2 regions of the Gallaecimonas pentaromativorans genome follow, and region 2 is predicted to be linked to the other one. Evidence: predicted binding sites of a transcription regulator. Region 2 holds the regulator's gene; the other holds the start of a gene.
The links. Region 2 encodes Fur, which represses iron uptake genes when iron is present. Its sites were predicted from a motif close to ATAATAATGAGAACNACTATCAA; they were not measured.

Region 1 (4,417 bases), on a different contig from region 2:
CGGCGCTGATGGTCATCGCCCGGGTTAGCTCGGCTACCTGCGCCGAGATTGGCATTATGCGTAACGAGCAGCAGTTTGACGCCCTCGACTGCATGGCTATCGACAGCTACCGCTACGTGATGCTGCCAAGGCTGCTGGCCTCCATTGTGGCGGTGCCCATCCTGACGGCGGTGTTCGACATGGTGGGGATAGCGGGCGGTTATCTGGTTGGCGTTATCATCCACGGCGAAAGCGAAGGGGCCTATATCCAGGGCATTTTCGACACCGTTAACCTGCATGACGTGATGATGGGGCAGGTCAAATCCCTGGTGTTCGGCCTGGTGGTGATGTGGGTGCCTTTGGTGTACGGCTACTACCTGCACCTTGACCGGGAACAGGCCGGCGCCGCCGGTGTCAGCCGGGCCACCACCCATGCCGTGGTGCTCAGTGCCATTTTGATGCTGATCAGCGACTACGTGATCAGCTCCTTGCTGCTCTAGCTTAGTAATCAACAAGTTAATTGGAAGACGACATGAAGAATATCGGTGTGAACTTTATCGTGGGGCTGTTTGTGGTCGCTGGTGCCGCCCTGCTGCTGTATATGTCGATCAACATTGGCGGAGCAGCGGTATCCAACGCAGGCCACTATGATCTGGTGGCCCGCTTTCAAAGCTCCTCCGGTTTGAAGGAAGGCGCCTTCGTGGAAGCGGCTGGAGTCAGGGTTGGGGTTGTGAAACGGATTGTTTTTGACCCCAAAAAGTTTGAATCCGTGGTTACCCTGTCGCTGGAAGATGAAGTGGAAGTGCCGGAAGATTCGGTTGCCTCCATCCGTACAGCCGGTATCATCGGCGACCGTTTTGTCAAAATCGCCCCCGGCGGCTCCGATGTGAACCTCACCAACGGTGAGGAAATCGTCGAAACCGAACCCTCCATCAGCCTTGAAGAGCTGATCAGCAAATACATGTTCAGCAGCAACGAGAAAAAATCATGAAGAAGCTTATCGCGTTCTTGTTTTTCGTCAGTTTCAGCTGGCTGGCCAGCGCCGCCGAAACCCCCACCGATGTGGCTAAAGAGGCGGTGGGCGACATTCTGAAAATTGCCCAGAACAAAGACCAGCCCGAAGCTCAGCGCAAAGAAGCCTTGCAGAGTGTGATAGGCCAATACGTAGACCTGCAGGCCTGCTCCCAGCGAGTGTTGGCCCTGTACTGGCGCCAGGCCAGCGACGAGCAAAAAAGGGCATTTATGAAGGTGTTCGAGCAGGTGCTCACCAACACCTATTTCACGCTGCTGCAGAACTACACCAATGAAGCGGTAACCTTCAAAAGTGAAGACATCCAGCGCAAACGTTACGCCACCGTCGAGTCCATCGTGCTCTCCCAAGGCAAAGAGATCCCGGTGAACTACCTGCTGCTGCAGCGTAACGGCCAATGGAAAATTTATGACTTCATGGCTGAAGGCGTATCAGTGGTACGCTCCTTTAGCAGCGACTACCAAGGTATTCTGCGCACCAAGGGTATTGATGGTTTGATTGATACCCTCAAAGCCAAACTTGCCGAAGGCAGCAAAGCCGAAGGCGCTAAATAAGAACACCGATGGCCAATCTGTCCTGCCTTACCCAGTCCGGCTCCGGGGAGCACCCCTGGAGCCGTGTTGTCAGTGCCGCCGGTAGCGGCGTTAGCGCATTGCTGCTTGAAAACTCCATTGAGGGGCCATGCTGGCACCCCTTAGCTGCCGACGGCAGCCTGATGAGCGCCAACGCCACCCGGCTCAGCCGCGATACCTTGATTGAACTTGCCGCCCTTGAGCAGCCCACCGCCTTTGCCGCAGGCATTAGCCCGTTAAGTGAAGTGCTGACTTGGGTCGTGCCTCTGCCGGAGCAGCCCCATCACCGCTGGCTTTTGTTGCTCGACCCGGCCGGTAAGCTCTCTCAAAGCGAGATTGAACAAATCTTTTTGTATCTTGGCTGGGCGCTGACCCGCCAGGCTCTGCAAGAGGCCCGTAAAGAACTGGCCGAGCACCGCCAGCTCAGCGAGCATGCACGAGAAGAGATGAGCCGCCTGCAGCAGCTGATGCTGCCGGACCCCAGCCTTAAAATTCCCGGTACCGAGATTGCCTTTGTGTACCGGGCGCTGCGAGGTGCAGGGGGGGATTATCTCGATATCGTCAACCTCGAATCTGACCAGAGCATGACCGACCATCCCCATCAGATGGGGGTGATCATCGCCGATGCCACCGGCCATGGCCCCAGCGCCGCGGTAGAGTCGGCCATGGTGGACGCCATCCTTCGCACCTACAAACCCACCGAGGCCGAGACGGCGCCGTCAGAAGTGCTCAATTACATCAACCGGCACTTTTTTACCCGCAAGGAGCGAGGCTCGCTGCTGACCGCCAACCTTATCCGTTATCGCCCGGAAAAAAAGGCCATTTTCTACGCCAATGCCGGCCATCCCCACGCCTATCTGCGCCGGGGCGACCGTTTGATCACCCTCGACCAGGGCGGCATTCCCATTGGCGTGCTGCGCGATTACGAGTGGCAGTCCCATGCCCACGGCATCGAGCCTGGCGACATCCTCTTTATCTACACCGACGTGGTGATTGAAACCAAAAACCCCCAGCAGGAGTTTTTCGGTTTCGAGCGCCTGGAAAAGGCCCTGCTGGAAAGCCACCCCCACCCCCGGCAGCTTATTGCCCACGTGGAAAACCAGTTGCAGCTGTTCTGCCAGTGCGGGCAGTTCCAGGACGACATGACCATGTGCGCCATCCAGTTCACCGAGTAGGCCTACCCAAAGGCGACGGATCATCTTTGGATCCCGTCGCCTGAACGTTTTGTTAATTGATAATGGTTATCATAACCGTTAGCCTTCCCTGCAATTAAACAGGGAGAGCCGTTATGAACCCATCGCCCACCTTCAAGATGTTGCCGCTGGCCGCCGTGATTGCCGGCCTACTAAGCCCCCAGGCTATCGCCGAGCAAGAAGCGGATAAAAATGCCGATGTCGAGAAAATCACCGTTACCGGCAATTACACCGTCAGCGAAGTAATAGACACCGCCACCGGCCTCGGGCTGACCCTTCGCGAGACCCCGCAGTCGGTAACGGTGATCACCAAAGACCGCATCCGCGATCAGAACCTCAATACCGTACTGGATACCGTGCTTAACGCTACCGGCCTCTCGGCCCAGCAGTACGACAACGTGCGTAACAGCTTCCAGGCCCGGGGTTTTGAGATAACCAACTACCAGATTGACGGCGTGCCGCTGTCGTGGAGCCTGGCAGGGGATGCCGGGGAAACCATGGCTGACGTGTCGCTTTACGAGCGGGTGGAGTTTGTGCGCGGCGCCACCGGTTTGCTGACCGGCGCCGGTGACCCGTCAGCCTCCATCAACCTGGTGCGAAAGCATGCCGACAGCACCAATCTTACCGGCTATCTGGACGTAGCAGTCGGGCGCTGGGACACCAAGCGGGTGACTGCCGATGTAGCCAACAAGCTCAATGCCAGTGGCTCGGTGCGGGGCCGGTTGGTGGCCAAGGTGGTGGACGGCGATTCCTACTGGGACAACTATCAAGACCGCAAGCAGGTGCTTTACGGCGTGGTGGATACCGACCTTAGCGCCGACACCCTGCTGCGCCTTGGCGCCAGCTATCAGCACAGCGACCCTAAAGGCGCCACCTGGGGCGCGCTGCCGGCCTTTTTTGCCGACGGCACACCAACCCATTGGAGCCGCTCCAAAACCACCGCTACCGGCTGGAACCGCTGGGAAACCACCAACAAGAACTACTTTGCCAACCTCAACCACAGCTTTGGCAACGGCTGGCAATTGGTGGCCAACTACAACCGCATGGAATACACCAGCAAAACCAAGCTGTTGTATGTCTCCGGCCTGTTGGACCAAAACACCGGCACCGGCCTCGGTGCCCAGCGTTATCGCAGTGAAGGGGAAAGTAACCAAGACAGCTTCGACCTGCAGTTCAAAGGGGATTACAGCCTGTTCTCGCGCCAGCATGAGTTTGTGTTGGGCGGCCTCTACAGCAGCCAGGATGCCACTGCCGATACCTTCGACCCCATAGGCGGCGACATGAGCGGCGGCTACGACAGCGTGCCGGTGCCTAACTTCTACGAGTGGGGCAGCCTTGCCGAGCCGCAATGGCAGAGCCAGGGCGTGCGGGCCCAAGATCTTCAAACCCGTCAAAAAGGGCTGTTTGCCGCCACCCGGCTGTCGGTCACCGACAGCTTCAAGCTCATTGCCGGTGGCCGGGTGTCCAGTTGGAAGCGAAGCGGTATCAGCTACGGTACCGTTACCGATTTTGGCGATGATGGCGAGTTCATTCCTTATGCTGGCGCGCTGTACGATCTGACCAAGCAGCACCGCCTTTATGCCAGCTATACAGAGATCTTCAATCCCCAGAATTACAAGGACGCCAGCGGCCAATACCTAGAC
Region 2 (4,417 bases):
GCTTTCACCGGGTCTACGTTTTTGGCCTTTTCAACCAGCACACCGTCAAGGTTCAGCATCAAGGCGCCGCCCTTGGGCACCTCAGGGCCTTTGTCTTCACCGATGGAGCTAAACAGCACCACCACCAGAACCAGCACGATAAGGCTCATCACCAGGCGGCGCAGGCCGTTCAGGGCCTTCCAGATAATGGAGAAAACCTTCTTCAACATGGTCAGCATAATCTCGGATGCTTCCTTGTATTGGGGGATACTTCGCATGCTAAGTGAATCACTGTCCAATGCGAAGCCGAATTTGTAACGGTTTGTTGATTCCAACTCATCGGATGAGTACGCTTGAGCAAAACGATAAGGAACCGTCGAGCGATGAGTGCAGCATATCCTAACTTGTTGAAACCTCTTGATTTGGGCTTCACCACCTTAAAGAACCGGGTGTTGATGGGCTCCATGCACACCGGCCTTGAGGAAGAAAAGAACGGTTTCAATAAAATGGCCGCCTTTTATAAAGCCCGCGCCGAAGGCGGGGTAGGGCTGATCGTCACCGGGGGCATTGCCCCCACCTTCAGGGGCAGATTGGCGCCTTTTGGCAGCCAGTTATCCTTTGGTTTTCAAGCCAAAAAGCACAAGGTAGTGACCGACGCGGTGCACCAGGCCGACGGTAAAATCTGCCTGCAAATCCTCCACGCCGGCCGCTACGCCTATCATCCCTTTTCCCTGGCCCCCAGCGCCAAAAAGGCGCCCATCAATCCGTTCAAACCCAGCGCCATGTCACAGCGGCAGATAAAGGGCACCATCAAGGCCTTTGCCAAAACCGCTGCCCTTGCCCAAAAGGCCGGTTACGACGGCGTTGAAGTGATGGGCTCTGAGGGCTACCTCATCAACCAGTTCCTGGCCCTTCGCACCAACAAGCGCACCGACGCCTGGGGCGGCAGCATCGAAAACCGGGCCCGCTTTGCCCTGGCCATCATCCGCGCCATCCGCGAGCGGGTAGGCAGCGATTTCATCATCATCTTCCGCCTGTCCATGCTCGAATTGGTGGAAGAGGGCATGGGCTGGGATGACGCGGTGTATCTGGCCCGAGAGCTGGAAAAGGCCGGGGTGAGCTTGATTAACACCGGTATCGGCTGGCACGAAGCGCGCATCCCCACCATCGTTACTTCGGTGCCGCGCGCCGCCTTTTCCTGGGTCACCGCCAAGATGAAAAAAGAAGGCCTTGGCATCCCGCTAATCACCACCAACCGCATCAACACCCCGGATGTCGCCGAGGCCATCCTCGCCGCTGGCGAAGCGGACATGGTGTCCATGGCCCGGCCGCTGCTGGCCGACCCCGAGTTTGTCAACAAGGCCGCCGCTGGCCGTGCCGATCGCATCAACACCTGTATCGCCTGTAACCAGGCCTGCCTTGATCATGTGTTTGAGCAAAAACGCGCCAGCTGCCTGGTTAACCCCCAGGCCTGCTATGAGACCGAGCTGATTTTTAAAACCGTTGCCAGCCCCAAGCGCATCGGCGTGGTGGGGGCAGGCCCGGCCGGTATGGCCTTTGCCTGCTACGCCGCCGAAAAGGGCCACAAGGTGGTGCTGATGGACGGTGCTGGCGAACTGGGCGGCCAGTTCAACTACGCCAAGCGCATTCCGGGTAAAGAAGAGTTCTATGAGACCCTGCGCTACTTTAAAAACCGCCTGAGCGACCTTGGCGTCGAGGTGCGCCTCAATGCCATGCAAAGCGTTGATAGCCTCAAGGGCGAGGGCTTTGACGAACTGGTAATAGCCACCGGCATCAGCCCCCGCACCCCGGCCATTGACGGGGTCAGCCATCCCAAGGTGCTGAGCTACCTTGATGTGCTGCGGGACAACAAGCCGGTGGGCGACAAGGTGGCCATTATCGGTGCCGGTGGTATCGGTTTTGATGTCGCCGAGTTCCTGGCCGAGCCTGGCCGTTCGGTCAGTCTCGATAAAGACCGCTGGCTGGTCCACTGGGGCGTGGACAAAACCATCAATAACGCTGGTGGCCTCGATAAGGGCCACAAGGCGGCGGCTGCCCGCGAGATTTGGCTGCTGCAACGCAAAGACAGCAAAGTCGGCAAGGGGCTGGGTAAAACCTCCGGCTGGGTGCACCGCCAGACGCTCAGCGACTTTGGGGTCAAGATGTGGCCGGGGGTCAACTACCAGCGCATCGACGATAGCGGTCTGCATATCAGCAAAGGTGAACAGACCCTGGTGCTGGACGTGGACAACGTCATCATCTGCGCCGGCCAGGAGCCCAACAAAGGGCTTTGGCAGGCATTGAGTGAGGCGGGGGTTAACGCGCACCTTATCGGCGGCGCCTTCGTTGCGGCAGAGCTTGATGCCAAGCGGGCTATTCGCCAGGGCGCGGAGCTGGCGGCAAGGCTTTAAAAGAAAAAGGCCAGGAGAACCTGGCCTTGTTTACTCTTCGCCGCGGCGGCGTTTGTCACAGGCGACAGTGTCTTCACACTCGCCGTACAGGTACAAACTGTGGTGCATCAGTTTGACCTTGTTGTCTTTGGCAACAGCCTTTTGGCGCTGCTCGATGACATCGTCCATGAATTCCACTACCAGGCCGCACTTGAGGCACACCAGGTGGTCGTGGTGGTGCTTTTGGGACAGCTCGAACACGGACTTGCCGCCTTCGAAATGATGGCGGGTCACGATGCCGGCATCATCAAACTGGTTCAGCACCCGGTAGACGGTGGCAAGGCCAATCTCTTCACCCAGCTCGATGAGCTTTTTGTAGAGATCCTCGGCACTGATGTGCTGGAAGTCGGGCTGCTGCAACAATTCAAGGATCTTGACTCGGGGCAGGGTGACCTTAAGGCCAGCGTCTCTGAGCGCTTGATTCTCGTCCGCCATGGATGGTCCTGTTTTTAGTGTCGGGGCGGGCAAGCCCGCGTTAGTTATCAGGAGAAAGGTACCCAAGTGGGCTTCGCTTTTCCAGAGGCATGATAGCAGTATTGTTTCGATTTTATCGATTAGGTGAACAATGAAATCGTGGTTGTTTAAAAAAGGAACGCGGATCCGGCCCCTGCTTAATTTGTGGCCGCCGTTTTTATTCACCGGCATTCGTGTTGCCGAGTTATCGGCAGATTTTCGCTATTGCCGGGTGGAGCTGAAAAACCGCCCCTGGACCAAAAATGTCAACGGTACCCAGTTTGGCGGCAGCCTGTTTGCCATGACCGACCCTATCTATTCGTTGATGCTGATGGGGCTCGTGGGCAAGCGCTTTCACGTGTGGGACAGAAGCGCCAAGGTGCACTTTGAAAAGCCGGGTTCAGGCAAGGTGGTAGCCGAGTTTCATGTCACCGAAGGTCTGTTGCGAGACATTGAGCAGGCCACCGCCACTGGCGAGAAGTACCTGCCCGAGGTGGTGACCGACATCAAGGACAACCAGGGCGATTTGGTGGCCCGCGTTGAGCGCACGCTTTATATCCGCCTCAAGCGTCACTACCGGCCCGAGCTATAAAAAAGCCCCTCGGTGAGGGGCTTTTTTCAATCTTCCAGCTCTGCCAGGCACATCTCGTCAAAGACCTGCTTGACCCATTTTTCCACCCGCTCGGCGGTGAGTTCGGGCTGGCGGTCTTCGTCGATACCAAGGCCAACGAAATGGTTGTCGTCTACCAGCGCCTTGGAGGCCACGTAGTTGTACCCTTCGGTAGGCCAGTGGCCGATGATGATGCCACCCTTGGCTTCAACGATATCGCGCAGGGTGCCCATGGCGTCCAGGAAGTACTCGGCATAGTCTTCCTGATCGCCGCAACCGAAGATGGCCACCAGCTTGTCGGTGAAGTCGATCTCTTCCAGGGTAGGGAAGAAGTCGTCCCAGTCGCACTGGGATTCACCGTAGTACCAGGTGGGGATACCCAGCAGCAGCAGGCTGAAGTTCTCAATGTCTTCCTTGCTGGACTTGGCGATGTCGTGGACCTCGACCATGTGGGTGCCCAGCTGTTTCTGGATCATCTTGGCTACGGCTTCGGTGTTGCCGGTATCGCTGCCGAAAAACAGACCTACAGATGCCATTCGACTCAATTCCTCTCGCTGTTGGTGGTGTCGAGCTGCTCGACACCGGCTTTCAATATGCTTTCGATCAGTTCGCTTCGACTCATGCTCTGCGCTTTGGCCAAATCATTCAGGGTATCGAAGAGGTCCGAATCTACCTTGAGTTCGACTCTTTTGAGGCCCTTTTGTTTGTCTCTTTTTATCTGATTGCGTTTGTTGACCTTCAGTTGTACCTGACGCGGGAGGGGATTGGTTTTCGGACGCCCCCGGCGTTTTTCCTCGGCAAACAGGTCAATGGTGATTCTGTCGGTACTCTCTTTGGCCATTAACCAATACCTGAACTTTCCCAGATGAGTGTTTTAAAGGCAAAACCCACGGCGCCCAGTATCGCCAGCCAGACCACGAATCGC

Region 1: EDC28_RS10560 (TonB-dependent siderophore receptor) is a predicted target of Fur. The motif match lies at 2,813-2,835, and genes of this name have one in related genera.

The regions. Positions count from the first base shown of each region.
Region 1 covers NZ_RJUL01000005.1:141,374-145,790, forward strand. The annotation lists gene EDC28_RS10540 (MlaE family ABC transporter permease) at 1-479, shown strand, start outside; gene mlaD (outer membrane lipid asymmetry maintenance protein MlaD) at 512-970, shown strand; gene EDC28_RS10550 (MlaC/ttg2D family ABC transporter substrate-binding protein) at 967-1,563, shown strand; gene EDC28_RS10555 (PP2C family protein-serine/threonine phosphatase) at 1,572-2,756, shown strand; gene EDC28_RS10560 (TonB-dependent siderophore receptor) at 2,870-4,417, shown strand, end outside.
Region 2 covers NZ_RJUL01000002.1:57,619-62,035, reverse strand. The annotation lists gene sppA (signal peptide peptidase SppA) at 1-218, opposite strand, end outside; gene EDC28_RS03100 (oxidoreductase) at 363-2,390, shown strand; gene fur (ferric iron uptake transcriptional regulator) at 2,421-2,864, opposite strand; gene EDC28_RS03090 (DUF4442 domain-containing protein) at 2,995-3,474, shown strand; gene fldA (flavodoxin FldA) at 3,501-4,028, opposite strand; gene ybfE (LexA regulated protein) at 4,034-4,333, opposite strand; gene EDC28_RS03075 (DUF2788 domain-containing protein) at 4,333-4,417, opposite strand, start outside.